DNA from 2 places in the Ruegeria sp. CDSB113 genome. Region 2 is predicted to be linked to the other one. Evidence: riboswitches for the same ligand, from Rfam matches in the RefSeq annotation. Region 2 holds a riboswitch; the other holds the start of a gene.
What was found. A riboswitch is a leader RNA that binds a small molecule or an ion and turns the genes downstream of it on or off. The one in region 2 is predicted to bind thiamine pyrophosphate.
Positions count from the first base shown of each region.

Region 1: it holds a riboswitch for thiamine pyrophosphate, as region 2 does, so the genes downstream of both, thiD (bifunctional hydroxymethylpyrimidine kinase/phosphomethylpyrimidine kinase) here and thiB (thiamine ABC transporter substrate binding subunit) in region 2, are expected to answer to the same signal.

Region 1 covers NZ_JBXWOU010000004.1:313,161-321,977, forward strand. Annotated here, with positions in the region: gene tenA (thiaminase II) at 1-459, opposite strand, end outside; gene AC2FIS_RS10450 (ABC transporter substrate-binding protein) at 456-1,391, opposite strand; gene AC2FIS_RS10455 (HesA/MoeB/ThiF family protein) at 1,412-2,374, opposite strand; gene AC2FIS_RS10460 (thiamine phosphate synthase) at 2,371-2,967, opposite strand; gene AC2FIS_RS10465 (thiazole synthase) at 2,964-3,728, opposite strand; gene thiS (sulfur carrier protein ThiS) at 3,732-3,926, opposite strand; gene AC2FIS_RS10475 (FAD-dependent oxidoreductase) at 3,910-4,887, opposite strand; gene thiD (bifunctional hydroxymethylpyrimidine kinase/phosphomethylpyrimidine kinase) at 4,884-5,687, opposite strand; TPP riboswitch at 5,733-5,838, opposite strand; gene dnaJ (molecular chaperone DnaJ) at 5,968-7,122, opposite strand; gene dnaK (molecular chaperone DnaK) at 7,197-8,817, opposite strand, start outside.
Region 2 covers NZ_JBXWOU010000003.1:52,150-60,966, reverse strand. Annotated here, with positions in the region: gene AC2FIS_RS07140 (maleate cis-trans isomerase family protein) at 1-495, shown strand, start outside; gene AC2FIS_RS07135 (iron chelate uptake ABC transporter family permease subunit) at 561-1,358, opposite strand; gene AC2FIS_RS07130 (metal ABC transporter ATP-binding protein) at 1,358-2,110, opposite strand; gene AC2FIS_RS07125 (Fur family transcriptional regulator) at 2,113-2,625, opposite strand; gene AC2FIS_RS07120 (zinc ABC transporter substrate-binding protein) at 2,682-3,734, shown strand; gene AC2FIS_RS07115 (enoyl-CoA hydratase) at 3,968-4,732, shown strand; gene AC2FIS_RS07110 (CBS domain-containing protein) at 5,051-5,539, shown strand; gene AC2FIS_RS07105 (ArsB/NhaD family transporter) at 5,564-6,928, shown strand; TPP riboswitch at 7,067-7,172, shown strand; gene thiB (thiamine ABC transporter substrate binding subunit) at 7,206-8,186, shown strand; gene AC2FIS_RS07095 (thiamine/thiamine pyrophosphate ABC transporter permease ThiP) at 8,162-8,817, shown strand, end outside.

The DNA.
Region 1 (8,817 bases), on a different contig from region 2:
CTCAGCGGCCAGCCGTGTGCCGATCTCTCCATAGCCCATCACACAAGGCACCAACGCCGCCAGGAGGTCGAGCAGATCGCCACTGTACCCCGCCTCAAGCACATAACGCGTATAGGCGAGGTTCTCAGCACGTTCCGGGGTGGAAAACAGCTGGTCCTGCGGGATGCCTTCGGCCTCGCAGATCCCGATATGCAGCTTCATCTCTTCGCTGATCAGCCCATTTACGGTGCGCGAGGCGGCCAACATTTCCGCGTGCGTTTCCGATTTCACCACCGCCAGCGCCCAGGCGCGCGAGAAATGAATCAGGAACACATAGTCCTGCCGCAGATAGTGCAGAAACGCCGCGCGCGGCAGAGTGCCGTCCTTCATCCCTTCGACAAAGGCGTGGCGGGTGTAATCCTGCCACGGCCCCTGCGCGGCATCGCGCATCAGCGCGAATGCTTTGCCATAGTCGCTCATTGCACGGTCACATCTATTGAGATGTCGCTGACCGGATTGATGCTGTCGATCATGCCGCTGTCTTTCAGGAACGCCTCGAAACGGGCATAGCGACCCGCATCAAAGCCCGCCGGGCGCAGCGCGAAACGGGGCAGTGTATCCACCCATGCGCGCGCGTTCAGCTCATCCTGCAATTCGGGCGAGGTGGCCGCAAAGATTTCCCAGCTTTTTTCCGGGTTGTTGACGATGAACTGGGTCGCTTTTTCGGTCGCAGCCAGGAAGCGGGCCACCTTGTCTGCATCCATCGTGTCGGGGTTGGCGACATAGATCAGCTCGTCATAGGACGGTACGCCTTCCTCCTCGATGTAGAAACAGCGACCCGCGACGCCTTCGATGTCCATCTGGTTCAGCTCAAAGTTCCGAAAGGCCCCGATCACCGCATCCACCTGACCGGTCATCAGCGAGGGCGACAGCGAGAAATTGACGTTGACCATCTCAATGTCGTCCAGCGCGACATCATGGGCGTTCAGCATGGCGCCCAGCACCGCCTCTTCCACGCCCGCGACCGAGAAGCCGATTTTTTTGCCCTTCAGATCGGCAAGCGTTTTGATCGGACCGTCCTGAAGCACCAGCAGACAATTCAACGGCGTCGCGACCAAGGTGCCGACGCGCTTCAGCGGCAGGCCCTCATGGATTTGCAGGTGAAGTTGCGGCTGGTAGGACACCGCCAGATCAGCTTGCCCGGCGGCAACCAGACGCGGAGGGGCCGATGGATCCGCGGGTGGCACAATCTCAATCTCCAGCCCCTCGTCGGCAAAGTATCCGTTCTCTTGCGCCACGATGATGGGCCCGTGGTCGGGGTTAACGAACCAGTCCAGCAGAACGGTCATCTTGTCTTCGGCCCAGGCCGGCGCGGCGGCCAGCAAGGCAATTGCTGTCATCAGCTTTTTCATATCTCGCGTATCCTTTTCATTCACGAGGTTGAGGCCGCGACGAGAACGATCTCGCCCGGCCAATCCGGTTGCAATTTTTCGGCGGCACGCCACGCACGCAGGCCCGTGGAACAGCAAAGTGCCAACCTTTTGTGCTTGTTAGGCTCATGTTTTACCGATTCAGGAGACCAGCGAAGCGCTTTGGGATGGATGGGTTCAGGGACCTCATCCGGGCTGCGCAACTCGATGATCAGATCCTCCGTGGTCAGTTGGCAGGCCGACACAAACGGGAAGTGATGGTTGGGCTCAGGCGCATCGTCAAAGCGGAACGTGCTGCTTCGCATCGTCTGGGCATCGAACTGTACCATCTGCCCCAAGGGCGAAGGGTCCAGCCCGAGAATAACGCTCAGCGCCATTTGCGCCTGCATTGCGCCAATCATTCCGACGATGGGACCCAACACACCGGCGGTGGCACAGCTTGCACCACTGCCCGGCGCGTCGGGAAAAACCGCCCGCAAAGATGGGGCACCGCCGCAGAAACCGGCGACATAGCCGGACAACCCCAGGACCGAAGCGCTTATCAACGGTTTGCACAGCGCGCGACACGTGTCCGACAACGTATAGCTTGCAGCATAACTGTCCGCGCAATCGAGAATGACGTCGGCTTGTGAGACAAAACGTTGCGAATTTAAATAAGTTAGAGCCTGATTTTTCGTGGAGATCGTAATTTCAGAGTTTAAGGCCTGACACCGCTCAGCCGCGACTTCGGCTTTGGGGCGGCCGCAATCCCGCTCGGCAAACAAGGTCTGGCGATGGAGGTTCGACAGGGCGACCTCATCGCGATCCTTGATGGTCAAATGCCCGACCCCGGCCCCAGCAAGCAAAGGCAAAACCGGCGCTGCCAGCCCCCCGGCCCCCACCACAAGAACCCGTGCGTCGGATAGGCGGGCTTGTCCACGCGCGCCGACCTCCGGCAAGATCATCTGACGGGCGTAGCGGCTCATCTGGTGACCTCGATCCACGCACGTACGCGGGCTTCTGGGTCTGCATTCAAGGTGATGTCTGTCACGACTGAGACAATGTCCGCCCCGGCCTGCAAGACGCCCGGCGCGCGCTCGACGCTCATCCCGCCAATACCGACTAAAGGGATATCCCCTACCCGCGCTTTCCATTCGGTGACCCGAGGAAGGCCCTGCTGTTCCCATTTCATCTTTTTCAGGATCGTTGGGTAGACCGGCCCCAGCGCGACATAGTCAGGGTTCATAGCCAGAACACGCTCAAGCTCGTCATCGTCATGGGTCGAGACACCCAGTTTCAGCCCTGCGCGTCGGATCGACTTCAGATCCGCATCATCCAGATCCTCTTGTCCCAGATGAATCCAGTCGCAGCCCGCCTCAATGGCAACCTGCCAATGGTCATTCACCACCAGAACAGCCCCATGCGCACGGCACAGATCCCGCGAAACCGCGATCTGTTCACGCACGACCGCATCCGCTTGGTCCTTGATCCGCAACTGCACCAGTTTCACGCCCAGGGGAAGCATCCGGCGCAACCAGTCGGAATGGTCGAAGATTGGATAAAACCGGTCGAGGTTCATGACAAAAACGCCTTTCCGATAACGGGGGTCGAGGGTTCGGCCATATCGCGCGCTTCGATCGGGTCGGCCTGATAGGCCAATCGCCCGGCCTCGATGGCCAGCTTCATCGCCTTGGCCATTGCGGCGGGATCGCCGGCCCGTGCCACCGCGGTGTTCAGCAGAACGGCATCATACCCAAGCTCCATCGCATGAGCGGCGTGGCTGGGCAGGCCGATACCTGCGTCGATCACCAGTGGTACTTCGGGAAACTCAACCCGCATTGCGCGCAGGGCGTATTCGTTGTTCAGACCGCGGCCCGAACCAATCGGGGCCCCCCAAGGCATCAGAACTTCACACCCTGCCGCCAAAAGGCGCTCACCCACGATCAGGTCGTCCGTGGTATAGGGAAACACCTCGAACCCGTCTTCGGTCAGAATGCGCGCGGCTTCGACCAGTTGGAACACATCAGGCTGCAGGCTGTCGGTATGCCCGATCAGTTCCAGCTTGATCCATTTGGTGTCAAACACCTCACGCGCCATATGAGCGGTGGTCACGGCCTCTTTCACAGTGTGGCAACCAGCCGTGTTCGGCAAAACCAGCGCACCCAAGTCGCGGATCATCTGCCAAAACGTCTGTCCTGCGCCAGCTTCGCGTCGCAAAGATACGGTGGCCACCCCGGCCCCGCTGTCCCGAAATGCCTGTTCCAAGATTGCGGGGCTTGGATATTGCGCGGTGCCCAGCATCAGCGGGTTCGTCAGTGATGTGCCGTAGAAGGTCTTCATCGCTCAGCCCCCCTGCATCGGGGCGACGACTTCGATCCGATCGCCATCCTTAATTTTACGGGCCTTGCGCAGGCTTGAGGGCACAAAACCCTCGTTCACAGCCGTCGCCACCCGGCCCGAAAACCCGCATTCCTGCAAAAGGTCGGCAAGAGTACCGGCCTGCACCTCGCGCATCTCGCCGTTAAGTACGATCTTCATCAACCAACTCCGAATGTTTGTTGTCCAACGCCAGGTCAGCCACGCCCTTTGCCAGCGCAGGAGCCAGCAGGTAGCCGTGGCGATAGAGGCCATTGGCGTAAATTGTCGGTCCCAGCCGCCGAATACGCGGCAGGTTGTCGGGGAAAGCCGGGCGCAGATCGACGCCGATTTCCAAAACTTCAGCCTCACCAAAGGCGGGGTTCAGGGCGTAGGCTGCGCTCAGCAACTCAAGCATCGAGCGTGCGGTAATTCGGCTGCTGTCCTCGGATTCGATCATTGTTGCGCCCAACATGTAGACGCAGTCGCCGCGTGGAACGATATACAGCGGCATCCGTGGATGAAGCAGGCGTATAGGCCGGGTCAGTGTCACGTCTGGGCACCGGATCACCAGCATCTCACCTTTCACGCCGCGCAAGTCCTGCAGGTATTCGCGCGCGTGCAGACCCCGGCAATCAATGGCGTTGTTCAACCCCGTCGGCGCACGCACATGGTGGAATTCAACACCGTGATCCTGAAGCTGGTGTGACAGATCCAGCAAGGCCTGACGCGGATCCAAATGGGCTTCCTCAGCAAAGTAGAGACCCTTACTGAAACCGTGGAGATCAGGCTCTAATAAAGCTAATTCTCTGTCATCAACTTCAGAAAATCCCTCCGTTCGTCGGGCGAAACGACGTAGATCCGGCAGGTCCCGTGGGTTTGCAACAGCCAGTGTGCCGCGCCTGTGAACCTGAGTTCGCTTTGCCCACCAGTCGATTGCCAATTGCCCCAGACGCAGGACAGGTTCCTCGGCGTTTTCATACTCGCACCACGGTGCCAACATTCCGCCCGCCCACCAGGAGCAACCATGCGGGCCCGGTGCACCGCCGGGATCAAACACCTGAACCTTGGCCCCACGCGCGACAAGTTCGGACGCGACGGCCAACCCGGCCACACCTGCCCCTATGATCGACCAGACGGTCACGCGGGCCAAACCTGATGGAAGTGATGAACAGGCCCGTGACCTTGCCCGATGTTCAAAGCATCGGCCTGAGCGATAGCGCCCTGCAGATAGTCATGTGCTTGCACCACGGTCTCGGTCAGCGAAAGGCTCTTGGCCAACCCGGCCGCTATGGATGAGGACAGGGTGCAGCCGGTTCCGTGGGTGTTGCGGGTCTGTCGGCGCGGCGCTTGAAACTGAGCAATCACGCCCGAATGTGAGATCAATATGTCGTGGCAGATGTCGCCCTTGCCGTGACCGCCCTTCATCAGAACCGCGCCAGCGCCAAGTGAACACAGATCTTGCCCTTGTGCGATCATCTGTTCGAGGCCGTCCGCGGACTCAAAGCCCAACAGACAGGCTGCTTCTGGAAGGTTTGGCGTCAACACGGTCGCGCGTGGCAACAATACGTCGCGCAGGGTTTGCACCGCCTCTTCTGCCAGCAAGGCATCGCCGGATTTCGCAATCATGACCGGATCTAAAACCACCGGCCCGTCAAAATCTGCGATACTGTCTGCGACACACTGGATGATCTGAGGGTTCGCCAGCATTCCAATCTTGATCGCACTAACATTCAGGTCGGTCAGAACAGCCTCGATCTGGGCTGAAATGACGTCCAGAGGGATGCCATGTACTGCCGTCACCGCGCGGGTATTCTGCGCTGTCACTGCGGTAATCACACTGGCACCGTAGACGCCAAGCGCCGACATGGCCTTGAGGTCTGCCTGAATTCCAGCCCCTCCGCCGCTGTCAGATCCTGCGATTGTTAAGGCAATAGGTGCCATGTCGTTGCTCCGGTTCAAAATGGGCAACGGGCATGGAAAACGTCTAAGCACTATAAGACCGTTCCCTACGCCGGTATTGCCCGGATCAGGTTCGATGGGTTAGCGCGTTCACGCCTCTCAGCCCTCAAGCAGGGCACCCCAACGGTTGGGGCGACACTCTCAGGGGAAGGCGGGGGAATCAAGGGCCAATTTTGGTGCAGATTACGGTCAAACTGGACTTATGAAATGCAAAAGCCGGCCTCAACGGACCGGCTTCTGTTTGATGTTCATGTGTGCAGGTTCAGCCCTTCATACCGTCCCAAAATGACTTGACGGACGAGAAAAAGCTTTTAGATTCCGGGTGGTTGTCTTCGCCCAGATCGTCGAACTCACGCAGCAGCTCTTTTTGACGGCTGGTCAGATTGACCGGGGTTTCGACGGCCAGTTCGATGAACATATCTCCAACGCCACCGCCGCGAAGGGCGGGCATGCCTTTGCTGCGCAAGCGCATCTGACGTCCTGACTGGCTGCCAGCCGGAATTTGCACGCGACCGCGACCACCGTCGATGGTGGGCACTTCGATCGAACCGCCCAGCGCTGCCTTGGCCATGCTGACCGGAACGCGGCAATACAAGTTCACACTGTCGCGTTCGAACAGCCTGTGGTCCGAGACCTCAACAAAAATGTACAGATCACCCGGAGGGCCTCCGCGCATCCCGGCCTCACCTTCGCCCGCAAGACGGATGCGTGTGCCGGTTTCGACACCGGCCGGAATGTTGACCGACAGCGCGCGTTCTTTTTCGACGCGCCCGGCGCCGCCGCATGATTTACAGGGGTTCTTGATAATTTGACCCAGACCCGAACAGGTCGGGCACGACCGTTCGACTGTAAAAAAGCCCTGTTGCGCCCGCACTTTCCCCATGCCCGAACAGGTCGGGCAGGTTGTGGGCTCAACCCCGCCTTCCGCACCCGAGCCGTCACAGGCCGAGCAGGCCACGGCAGCAGGCACGTTGATCGTCTTTTGCAGGCCCGCGAATGCTTCTTCCAAGCTTACGCGCAGGTTGTAGCGCAGGTCTGACCCGCGCGCGGCCCGTCGACCACCCCCGGTAGCACCGCGCTGACCACCCATGAAATCACCGAACAGGTCGTCGAACACGTCCGAGAAGGCACTGGAGAAATCGCCCTGTCCGCCAAATCCGCCGCCTGGACGGCCACCGCCGCCCATACCGTTTTCAAACGCGGCATGACCAAAACGGTCATACGCGGCCTTTTTTTCGGCATCGCGCAAGACGTCGTAAGCTTCGTTCGCTTCTTTGAACTGAGCCTCGGAATCCGGGTTGTCCTTGTTGCGGTCGGGATGCAATTCCTTGGCTTTCGTTCGAAAGCCCTTCTTGATCTCGTCCGCTGATGCGCCCTTGGACACGCCGAGCACATCATAGTAGTCGCGTTTTGACATCAGTATTTCCTTCTGCCGCAACGTAATCGGGCCGGCCCGGTGACCGGACCGGCCCGAATTGGCCCGGTTTCCCGTTACTTACGCTTTTCGTCGTCAAGATCTTCGAATTCGGCATCGACGATATCGTCTTCACCAGCCGGAGCAGCATCCGCCGCCGCAGGCTCATCCTCGGTCTCTTCAGACTGCGCCTTGTAGATGGCTTCGCCCAGCTTCATGGCGGCTTCGGTCACGTTCTGAATGCCTGACTTGATCTTGTCGGCATTCTCAGTTTCCAGCTCGTCCTTCAGCGCGACAATCGCCAGCTCGATGGCTTCGATGGTGGTCGGGTCGACCTTGTCGGCATGCTCTTCCATCGACTTCTCGGTCGAGTGGATGAGGCTTTCCGCCTGGTTCTTCGCCTCGATCAGCTCGCGGCGTTCCTTGTCCGCCTCGGCGTTCTCTTCGGCGTCCTTGACCATCTTGTCGATATCTTCGTCCGACAGACCACCCGATGCCTGGATGGTGATCTTCTGCTCTTTGCCGGTGCCTTTGTCCTTGGCCGAAACCGAGACAATGCCGTTGGCGTCGATGTCAAAAGTCACCTCGATCTGAGGCATGCCGCGCGGTGCGGGCGGGATATCTTCAAGGTTGAACTGACCCAGGATCTTGTTATCCGCAGCCATTTCGCGCTCACCCTGGAAACAGCGGATGGTCACAGCGTTCTGATTGTCCTCGGCGGTCGAGAAGACCTGAGACTTTTTCGTCGGGATCGTGGTGTTGCGATCGATCAGACGGGTGAACACGCCGCCCAGGGTTTCGATGCCCAAGCTCAGCGGGGTTACGTCCAGCAGAACCACGTCTTTGACGTCGCCCTGCAGAACACCGGCCTGAATGGCGGCGCCCATGGCAACAACTTCGTCCGGGTTCACGCCTTTGTGGGGCTCTTTGCCGAAGAATTTGGTGACCTCTTCGATCACCTTCGGCATGCGAGTCATACCACCGACCAGAACAACCTCATCAATGTCGCCCGCCGACAGACCGGCGTCTTTCAATGCGGCCTGACAGGGTTTCATCGACTTCTTGATCAGATCGCCGACCAGCGATTCCAGCTTGGCACGGGTCAGCTTCATGACCATGTGCAGCGGCTGACCGTTGGCGCCCATCGAGATGAACGGCTGGTTGATCTCGGTCTGCGAGGTCGAGGACAGTTCGATCTTGGCTTTTTCAGCGGCTTCTTTCAGACGCTGCAGGGCCATCTTGTCGCTGGACAGATCGACACCGTGTTCCTTTTTGAACTCATCCGCCAGGTAGTTGACGATGCGCATGTCAAAGTCTTCACCACCCAGGAAGGTGTCGCCATTGGTCGATTTGACCTCGAACAGCCCGTCGTCGATTTCCAGAATGGTCACGTCGAACGTACCACCACCAAGGTCATAGACCGCGATGGTTTGGGTTTCTTCTTTGTCCAGACCATAGGCCAGCGCAGCCGCTGTCGGTTCGTTGATGATCCGCAGCACTTCCAGACCGGCGATTTTGCCTGCGTCTTTGGTGGCCTGACGCTGGGCGTCATTGAAATACGCGGGAACGGTGATGACCGCCTGCGTGACTTCTTCACCCAGATAGCTCTCGGCGGTTTCCTTCATCTTGCCTAGAGTGAAGGCCGAAATCTGGCTTGGAGAGTATTTTTCACCGCGGGCTTCCACCCACGCGTCACCG
Region 2 (8,817 bases):
ACTTCGGCGACGCTTACCCACGGACCGTCCTTTGATGCAGAGCTGGCCCAACAGATCAAGGCGGGTTCGGGCGCGATTTCGCTGACCGCTGCAGGGGCGTTGATCGCTGGGATCAAAGCAGTCGGCGCAACGAAGGTCGGCTTTTCATCGCCCTATTTGGGCGAGATCAATGCCCAGGCGATGGATTTCATGGCCCTCAACGGCATTGAAACCGTCAAATGTGCCGATGTCGGCCGCGAGCTTGGCAATTATGGGCAAGGTGAACTGACCCCGGGCGAGGTGTTCGATCTGGCGTGCACGGCCGATCACCCAGATGCGCAGGCAATTGCCCTAAGCTGCACAGACATGCGCTCGGTCGAGGCGATTGAACGGATTGAGGCCGCGCTGAACAAACCCGTCATTACCTCCAATCAAGCGATGGTCTTTGGACTGCTGAAAGCGCTGAACCTACCGCGTCACGAAACGTTACCTGGGCGTCTGTTCGACACTCTTTGATCAACAACAGAGGCAAGTGGCACTTCTACGCCCCTCTTACATAAGCTGCAGTATTTAGGCGACTGTCAGGAGTTGGTATGACGCTGCCAACCAAGCAGGCTGAGACAGGCAAACAAAATGGCGGCGACACAGACAATCGAGGGCCCGGCCGGCGTGTCGAAGACATAAGCTGCCCGCAACCCTGCCACAGCAGACGTCGCCCCAATCGCTGCAGCAATCAGGGCCATCGTTTCCGGTGACCGCGCCAGATTGCGCGCCGCAGCGGCTGGTATGATGAGCATCGCCGCTATCAACAGAACACCCACAACTTTGATGGCGACTGCCACCGTGATTGCCAGTGCAAGCGTCAATATCAGTTGTTCACGCTTGGGGTCGAACCCGCTGGCATAGGCCAGTTCCTCGTTCAACGTCGCCGTCAACAGCTGGGACCAACGCCAGGCAATCAAAATTACAACCAGTGCAGCACCACCCCAGATGACGGCCAGATCCGAACGGGATACGGCCAGAATGTCGCCAAACAGATAGGCCATCAAATCAATCCGGACACCGGAGAGGAATGAAACCGCCACAAGACCAAATGCCAGGGCGGAATGTGCCATGACACCCAGCAACGTATCCATTGCGTACCCACGACCTGCCAACAGCGTCACGGTCAGCGCCATCAACAAGGCGACGGCCAGCGCACCTGTAAAAACCGACATCTGAAACGTCAGCGACAAGGCCACGCCAAGAATGGCTGCGTGCGCTGTGGCATCGCCGAAATAGGCCATACGGCGCCACACCACAAAACACCCCAACGGCGCCGCAGCAAAGGCCACGCCTACACCGGCCAGCGTGGCTCGGGTCATGAAATCATCAAGCATTATTCTGCGGCTTCCTGAGAATCTGTTCCATGGTCATGATGATGATCGTGGTTGTGATCATGATCATGGCGATAAAGGGCAAGCGCACCACCTGTTCCGGTTCCGAACAGCGCGCGGTATTCGGGGGCCGAGGCCACAACCGCAGGTGAGCCTTCGCAACAAACATGGCCGTTCAGGCAGATCACCCGGTCCGAGGCGCTCATCACCACGTGGAGCTCGTGGCTTATCATGATGATAGCGCACCCTGTTTCCTGACGCACGTCTTCGATCTGGCGATAGAACGCAGCCGACCCGGGCTGGTCCAACCCTTGCGTGGCCTCATCCAGCAACAGGATTTCGGGCCGGTTGATCAAAGCCCGCGCAAGCAGCACGCGCTGGAATTGTCCGCCCGAAAGCTGTGACATCTGGCGCTTGAGCAGATCGGGTACACCGGCTGTTTCCAGCGCAGTCGCGCAATCCTTCTTTGACGCGCGATGGGTCAGCCGCATGAACCGTTCGACGGTGATCGGCAGAGTTGGGTCGATATGCAGCTTTTGCGGGACGTAGCCAATTCTCAGCCCCAGCTTTCGCTTTACCTGCCCGGCAGACGGTTTGATTGCACCGATTATGGCGCGCAGCAGGCTTGTCTTACCCGAACCGTTAGGGCCGACGATGGTCACAATTTCACCAGGTTCGACCCCCATGTTGATGTGCCGTAACACGGTATTGGCCCCATAGCTAACGCTGAGGTCTTCTACGGTAATCAGGTTCATTTCTACGCCTTTTCGGTGCAGTCGGGGCAAACGCCTTCGGCTTCTACAACGGTCCGCTCGATCTCGAAACCCACTGCCCGCGCGGCTGCGCCCAGCTCTCCCTTCGCGGGTGTTGAATGTGTTTCGGCCACAGCATCACATTTCCTGCAAATCATGAAGGCCGGGGAATGCGTTGCCCCTGGATGTGCGCAGGCGACAAATGCGTTCAACCGTTCGATTTTGTGGACAAACCCGTTCTCGACAAGAAAATCGAGGGCGCGGTAAGCCACTGGTGGCTGCGATCCGAAGCCTTCGTCGCGCAATCGATCAAGAATTGTATAGGCACCCAAGGCCCGATGTTCCTGCAGCAGCATCTCCAAAACCTTGCGCCGCACAGGCGTCAGCCGCAGACCTTCTTCTTTGCACCGGGTCTCGGCAACGGTCAGGCTACTTTCGACGCAGTGCGCGTGGTCGTGCTTTTGGAATCCGACAAGGGCGGAGTCTTCAGCAGGTGCAGGTCTCATCTCACTTGTCATGTTATTCCATATCATATATGCCACTCGCAACGTTATAAAATCACATAGAGGGTTTGATGTCCAGAAAGCTTCTTCCTGTTTCGATCACGGCTGCGTTGATGGGGGGCACAGCGATGGCCGATGTCCCAAATGTTGCAGTTGATATTGCACCGGTGCACTCATTGGTGGCGCGCGTGATGGAAGGTGTTGGCGCACCGAACCTGATCGTACAAGCCGGCGCGTCCCCGCATGAATACAACCTCCGCCCTTCCGAGGCGGCTGCCCTGCAGAATGCGAATTTGGTATTCTGGATGGGCGAGGACCTGACCCCATGGATGGAAGGCGCCGTCGAGAACTTGGCCAACGGAGCGACAGTCACCCCCCTGCTCGAAGCGGATGGCACCGTCCTACTGGATTTCCGCGAGGACGCGCTGTTTGAAGCGCATGATCATGGCGATGAAGATCACGCTGAAGAGGAGGGCCATGACGATCATGGGCACGAGGATCATGCCGACGACAAAGACCATGACGATCATGACCACGAAGAGCATGACGAGGGCGAAGACCACGATCACGATGATCATGCAGAACACGACGACCACCATGACCATGCGCATGGCAATCATGATCCGCATGCCTGGCTTTCGCCCAAAAACGCCGACACCTGGCTGAACGTTATTGCCGCGCAGCTTTCCACGGCGGACCCGGACAATGCCGGTGCATATTTCGCAAACGCGGCGGCTGCGCGCGAAGAGATGGCAACCCTCTCTGCTGAAGTGAGTGCAACTCTGGAACCTGTCCGCGGAAGCAACTTCATCGTCTTCCACGATGCCTATCAGTATTTCGAAAACGCCTTCGACATCCCCGCGTCGGGTGCAATTTCGCTCAGTGACGCGTCGGATCCAAGCCCGGCGCGGATTTCTGAGATTCAGGGGCGCATTCGCGAAGAAGGCATCAATTGTGTTCTGTCGGAACCGCAATTCAACCCCGGTATCGTCGCCACTGTCTTGGACGGAACCGAAGCGAATACCGGTGTGATAGATCCGCTAGGTTCTGATCTTGAACTCGGGGCTAAGCTATACCCGCAAATGATCCGGAACGTCGCAAAAACACTGGCGGAATGTCTGTGATCTGACCGGGCAGCCCGTTTTGGCATGGAAATCCAGAACGGGCTGACCTGAATGATCGCCGGGTGCAGAAAAACCGGAGCGGCGGGATCAACTCCGCACACTCGCCCGGCGACGTGAGGTAACTGCCTTGATTTGTTGACGCAGGCTATTTGCCCGCATACGAACTTGCCCACATGCAGGAAACTCACAGCCGACGCGGCACAAATTCCGCCGGGCATCCAAGGAATAACGCCATGAGCGAACATATCATCGTCAGCACTCAGGATCGCGTCACCACAGTCACGATTTCTCGCACAGACAAGAAAAACGCGATCACTTTTGCCATGTATACCGCGATAGCTGAAGCCATCGAAGAATACGGTCAAACCGATCAAGCCCGGGCGCTGGTCATCACTGGTGAAGGCGATATGTTCACGGCCGGGAATGACCTGCAGGACTTTATGACAGGCGGTCTTCCGGCGGGTGACGCTGAAAATCCGATTATTCGGTTCCTGAATGCGATCCGGGATTGTCAGAAACCCCTGATCGCCGCAGTCAACGGATCTGCAATTGGTGTTGGCCTGACCATGCTGCTGCACTGCGATTTGGTCTATTCCGCGAACAGCGCTACATTCAGCGCTCCATTTGTCCAACTGGGTCTGGTGCCCGAGGCCGGTTCTTCGATGTTGCTGCCTGCGTCCCTCGGTATGGCTGTCGCCAATGACGTCTTGCTGGCCGGGCGGGTTCTGACGGCATCCGATGCTCTGAACCACGGGTTGGTCGCGCGCGTTTTTGCCGACGGTGAGTTGATGAACGAAGTCCAGGAGATTGCAAAAGCCATTGCAGCCTCATCCCCTGTAGCGCTCAAACAGTCAAAGGCCCTGATCCGCAATCAGCGTGACGAAGTGGCCGGACACATGGCCGCGGAAATCAAGATTTTTGCCGCGCAGCTACAATCCCCAGATTTCGCCGAAAGCGTTGCGGCCAAACTGCAAAAACGCGCACCGAATTACAGCTGAACCGCGCTTGAGCTATTACGGCTTTCCACGCTTCGAAGGCAGCACCGGTTATTTCGGAAACGGAAGCTGAGGCACAAAACGCCGCTGACGCAAACCCAAGCTGAAACCAACCGTCCGTAATTGGCCTACATCGCCAACAACGGAAGGATATCAACTTAATTTCATTACCGGGCTGGTCAATTCCGCCCGGCAATGGAATCAGTGCGCATCAACAAATTTTGATTCGCCCTGGCACGCTTTAACAAGCCGAAAAAGGGCGTGCCCTGTGGCTGTTGGATGGCGTTTCACCCGATAGCCGCGTGAAGTCAGAGGAAAAGCATGGGCCTAACCTGCTATGACGTGATGGTACCGCCTGAGGTACAAAAGACCATTCTGCCGGATGAAAGCATCGCCACGGCTTTCAACATCATCAGGGGCAGCCGGGCACGGTTTCTGCCTGTCGTGGCCGAAGACGGGACTTATGTTGGCGTCTTTACCGCCCCGACGCTGCTGAAACTGATTCTGCCGAAGGCGGCGACAATCGGTCTGAATGATGATGCGTCGCGCGTCGCGATCGACTCGCTCAGCTTCATGAACCTGACGCGGGATGATTTCGAACAACAGATGGAGCGGCTGAAGACCGAAAAGGTTCGCGACAACATGTCGAGGCCCTCGAACATCCCCGTTGCTGCACCTGATACGCCGGTGATGGAAGGTATCTTCCTGATCTACAAATTCAAACGGCACGTGATCCTTGTTGAGCCCGAAACCAACCGTTTCGTTGGCACCGTAAGCGCCAACTCGCTTTTGGATCGCGCACTCAGCTAACCCTATACAAACCGGACTAAAACCTTGGCTACGCATTCGACGTCACACGGAGAGGCCGCTCTCTCTGTTCCACAACTATTGGGCATTGATCCACTTTGGATCGCGACCGGAATTCTGATTTTGGTGTATGCGGTCCTGATCACGGAAAAGGTCAACCGCGCCATTCTGACGATGCTGGGCGCGTCCCTGATGGTCCTGTTTGGCATCATCAATCAGGAACAGGCCGTGGCGGGTGTGGACGCCAACACTCTGGCACTGCTTATCGGCATGATGGTCATCGTGGGGATCACCAGCAAATGCGGATTGTTCCAATACGTGGCGATCAAGGCCGCAAAAGCGGTGAAAGCCAATCCAACCGGCATCCTGATCATGCTGACGCTGATTACAGCGGTGTTCTCGGCCCTGCTGGACAACGTGACGACCGTTTTGCTGATCGCCCCGATTACGCTGCTGATCACTGAAGCCCTGGAAACGCGTGTGTTCCCGTTCTTTGTCGCCGAGATCCTGGCCTCGAACGTGGGGGGAACAGCGACGCTGATCGGTGACCCGCCCAACATCATCATTGGCTCGGCCGCAGGGTTGAGCTTCAACGATTTCGTGGTGAACCTGGCGCCTATCTCGGCCATATGTCTGGTTGTCCTGACCGGCATTATTTACCTTATGAACCGCAAGGAACTGGCCCGCATTCCGAAATCGGCCAGCGATCGGATTATGGGGTTCAACGAATCCGAAGCGGTTACTGATGTTGTCTTGATGATCAAGTCTCTGGCCGTATTGGCTCTGGTTTTGCTGGGGTTCACGCTGGGGCACAGCTACGGCATTCAGCCCGGTACGTCAGCGTTGGCCGGTGCTGGCCTGTTGATGCTGCTGGCCTATGGCCGCCAAAGCGGTGAAGAACAATCCGAGTCGGTTCACCACATCTTTGGTGAAGTTGAATGGGTCACAATCTTTTTCTTCGGCGGGCTGTTCGTCATTGTTGCCGGTGTTGAACATGTTGGCCTCTTGGCGTTCTTCGGTGAAAAAGTGCTGGAGCTGACCCAAGGCGACATGATGTGGACCGCGTTCTTCATCTTCTGGGCCTCTGGCATTCTGTCGGCCATTCTGGACAACATCCCCTTTGTGGCAACGATGATCCCCCTGATCGAGTCCACCGCAGACACATTTGGCGGCGAAGACGCGATTGAACCCCTGTGGTGGTCGCTGGCGCTTGGGGCCTGTCTGGGCGGCAACGGCACACTGTTGGGGGCAAGTGCCAACCTTACAGTGGCCGCTTTTGCGGAAAAGGCCAAGCAGCCCATCGGCTTCATCGCCTTCGCCAAAATTGCATTCCCGATCATGATCCTGACCTTAATGATCGCGAACGTCTATATTTGGCTGCGTTACTTCTGACCCTATGACCCTTTGAGCCAAACGTATTACAGGTTCAAAGGGCGTCCGACCCCGGACAGGTTTACTTGCCCTCATACGACACGCACTGCGCTGAGGCACCGAATTTGGTTGTCTTTCTAGCCAATCCCCCCTAGTGACGGCCTCACCTCGGGGAGCACGGCCTGCCGCGCTGAGATGCTTATCAAGCGAACCCGTAGAACCTGAACCGGCTAGAACCGGCGGAGGGAAGGGTTTCGGTTTCATCCATCCTTGCCCTCTCGCCGCAATGGAGGATGACATGAAACATCTGCTAATTGCTGCGGGACTTCTGAGTGCAACTTCGGCTATCGCCGCCGACAAGCCTCAGCTTACCGTTTACACCTATGACAGCTTTGTATCCGACTGGGGCCCCGGCCCGCAGGTCAAAGAAGCTTTTGAAGCAGTTTGCGACTGCGAACTGAACCTTGTGGGCGTTGAAGATGGTGCCGCGCTTTTGTCGCGTGTACGGCTTGAGGGTGAAAACTCTGACGCCGACGTCGTGCTTGGTCTGGATACCAACCTGATTGCCGCGGCCCGGGAAACCGGCCTGTTTGCGCCCAATTCCGTTTCTGCCGACTTCGCACTGCCGATCGAATGGACCGATGACACGTTCACACCGTATGACTGGGGCTACTTCGCCTTCGTTCACAAAGCGGATGCGACCGCGCCTGCGAACTTCCGGGAGCTGGCGGACAGCGACACCAAAATCATCATCCAGGACCCTCGCTCGTCCACGCCCGGTCTGGGTCTGCTGATGTGGGTCAAAGCGGCGTATGGTGACGAAGCACCCGAAATCTGGGCAGGTCTATCCGACAACATCGTGACGGTCACCAAAGGTTGGTCCGAGGCATACGGCCTGTTCCTTGAGGGCGAGTCGGACATGGTTCTCAGCTACACGACATCTCCGGCCTATCACCTGATCGCCGAGGATGACGGCAGCAAGGCTGCGTCTGCTTTTGACGAAGGCAATTACCTGCAGGTTGAAGTCGCCGCAAAACTGGCCGCGACGGATCAGGCCGAACTGGCGGATCAGTTTTTGCAGTTCATGGTCTCGGACGCGTTCCAGCAGATCATTCCAACAACCAACTGGATGTATCCGGCTGTAACGCCGGCAGAAGGTTTGCCGAAAGGGTTTGACACCCTGACAGTGCCGGCAAAGTCGCTGCTGTTCTCTCCCGATGAAGCCGCCGCCGTGCGGGATCAGGCCCTGGCAGAATGGCAGAACGCGCTCAGCCAGTAAGCCCATGGCCCGGTATCGGTGCGGCAGCTCTGGTCGCCGCGCTGATCCTGGGCACTCTTGCGGCGGTTGCACTGCGTGCTGAAACCAGCGGCGGGTTCAGTCCCGCCGACTGGGCTGCGCTGCGGTTCACGCTGACCCAAGCCACGCTGTCCGCATTGTTCAGCGTGGTGTTGGCCGTGCCGGTTGCGCGGGCTTTGGCACGTCGGAGGTTCCCCGGCCGACGGGCTTTAATTGCGCTTTTGGGCGCGCCCTTCATCCTGCCGGTCATCGTTGCCATTTTGGGTCTGCTGCAAGTTTTTGGCCGGTCGGGGTGGATCTCGGATTTCCTTGGCATTTTCGGCCTGCCGCCCATACGCATCTACGGCTTGCATGGGGTCGTACTGGCGCATGTGTTTTTCAACCTGCCTCTGGCCACACGCCTTGTGTTGCAAGCCTGGCAGGAAATTCCGGCAGAACGGTTTCGCCTGGCCGCACAACTGGGATGCAAAGGCATGGCCATGTTTCGGCTGATCGAGATGCCCATGCTGAAACGGACCCTGCCCGGGGTTCTTGCAGTAATCTTCGCCATTTGCCTGACCAGCTTCGCCGTCGCCCTCACCTTGGGCGGAGGGCCAAGGGCCACAACGATCGA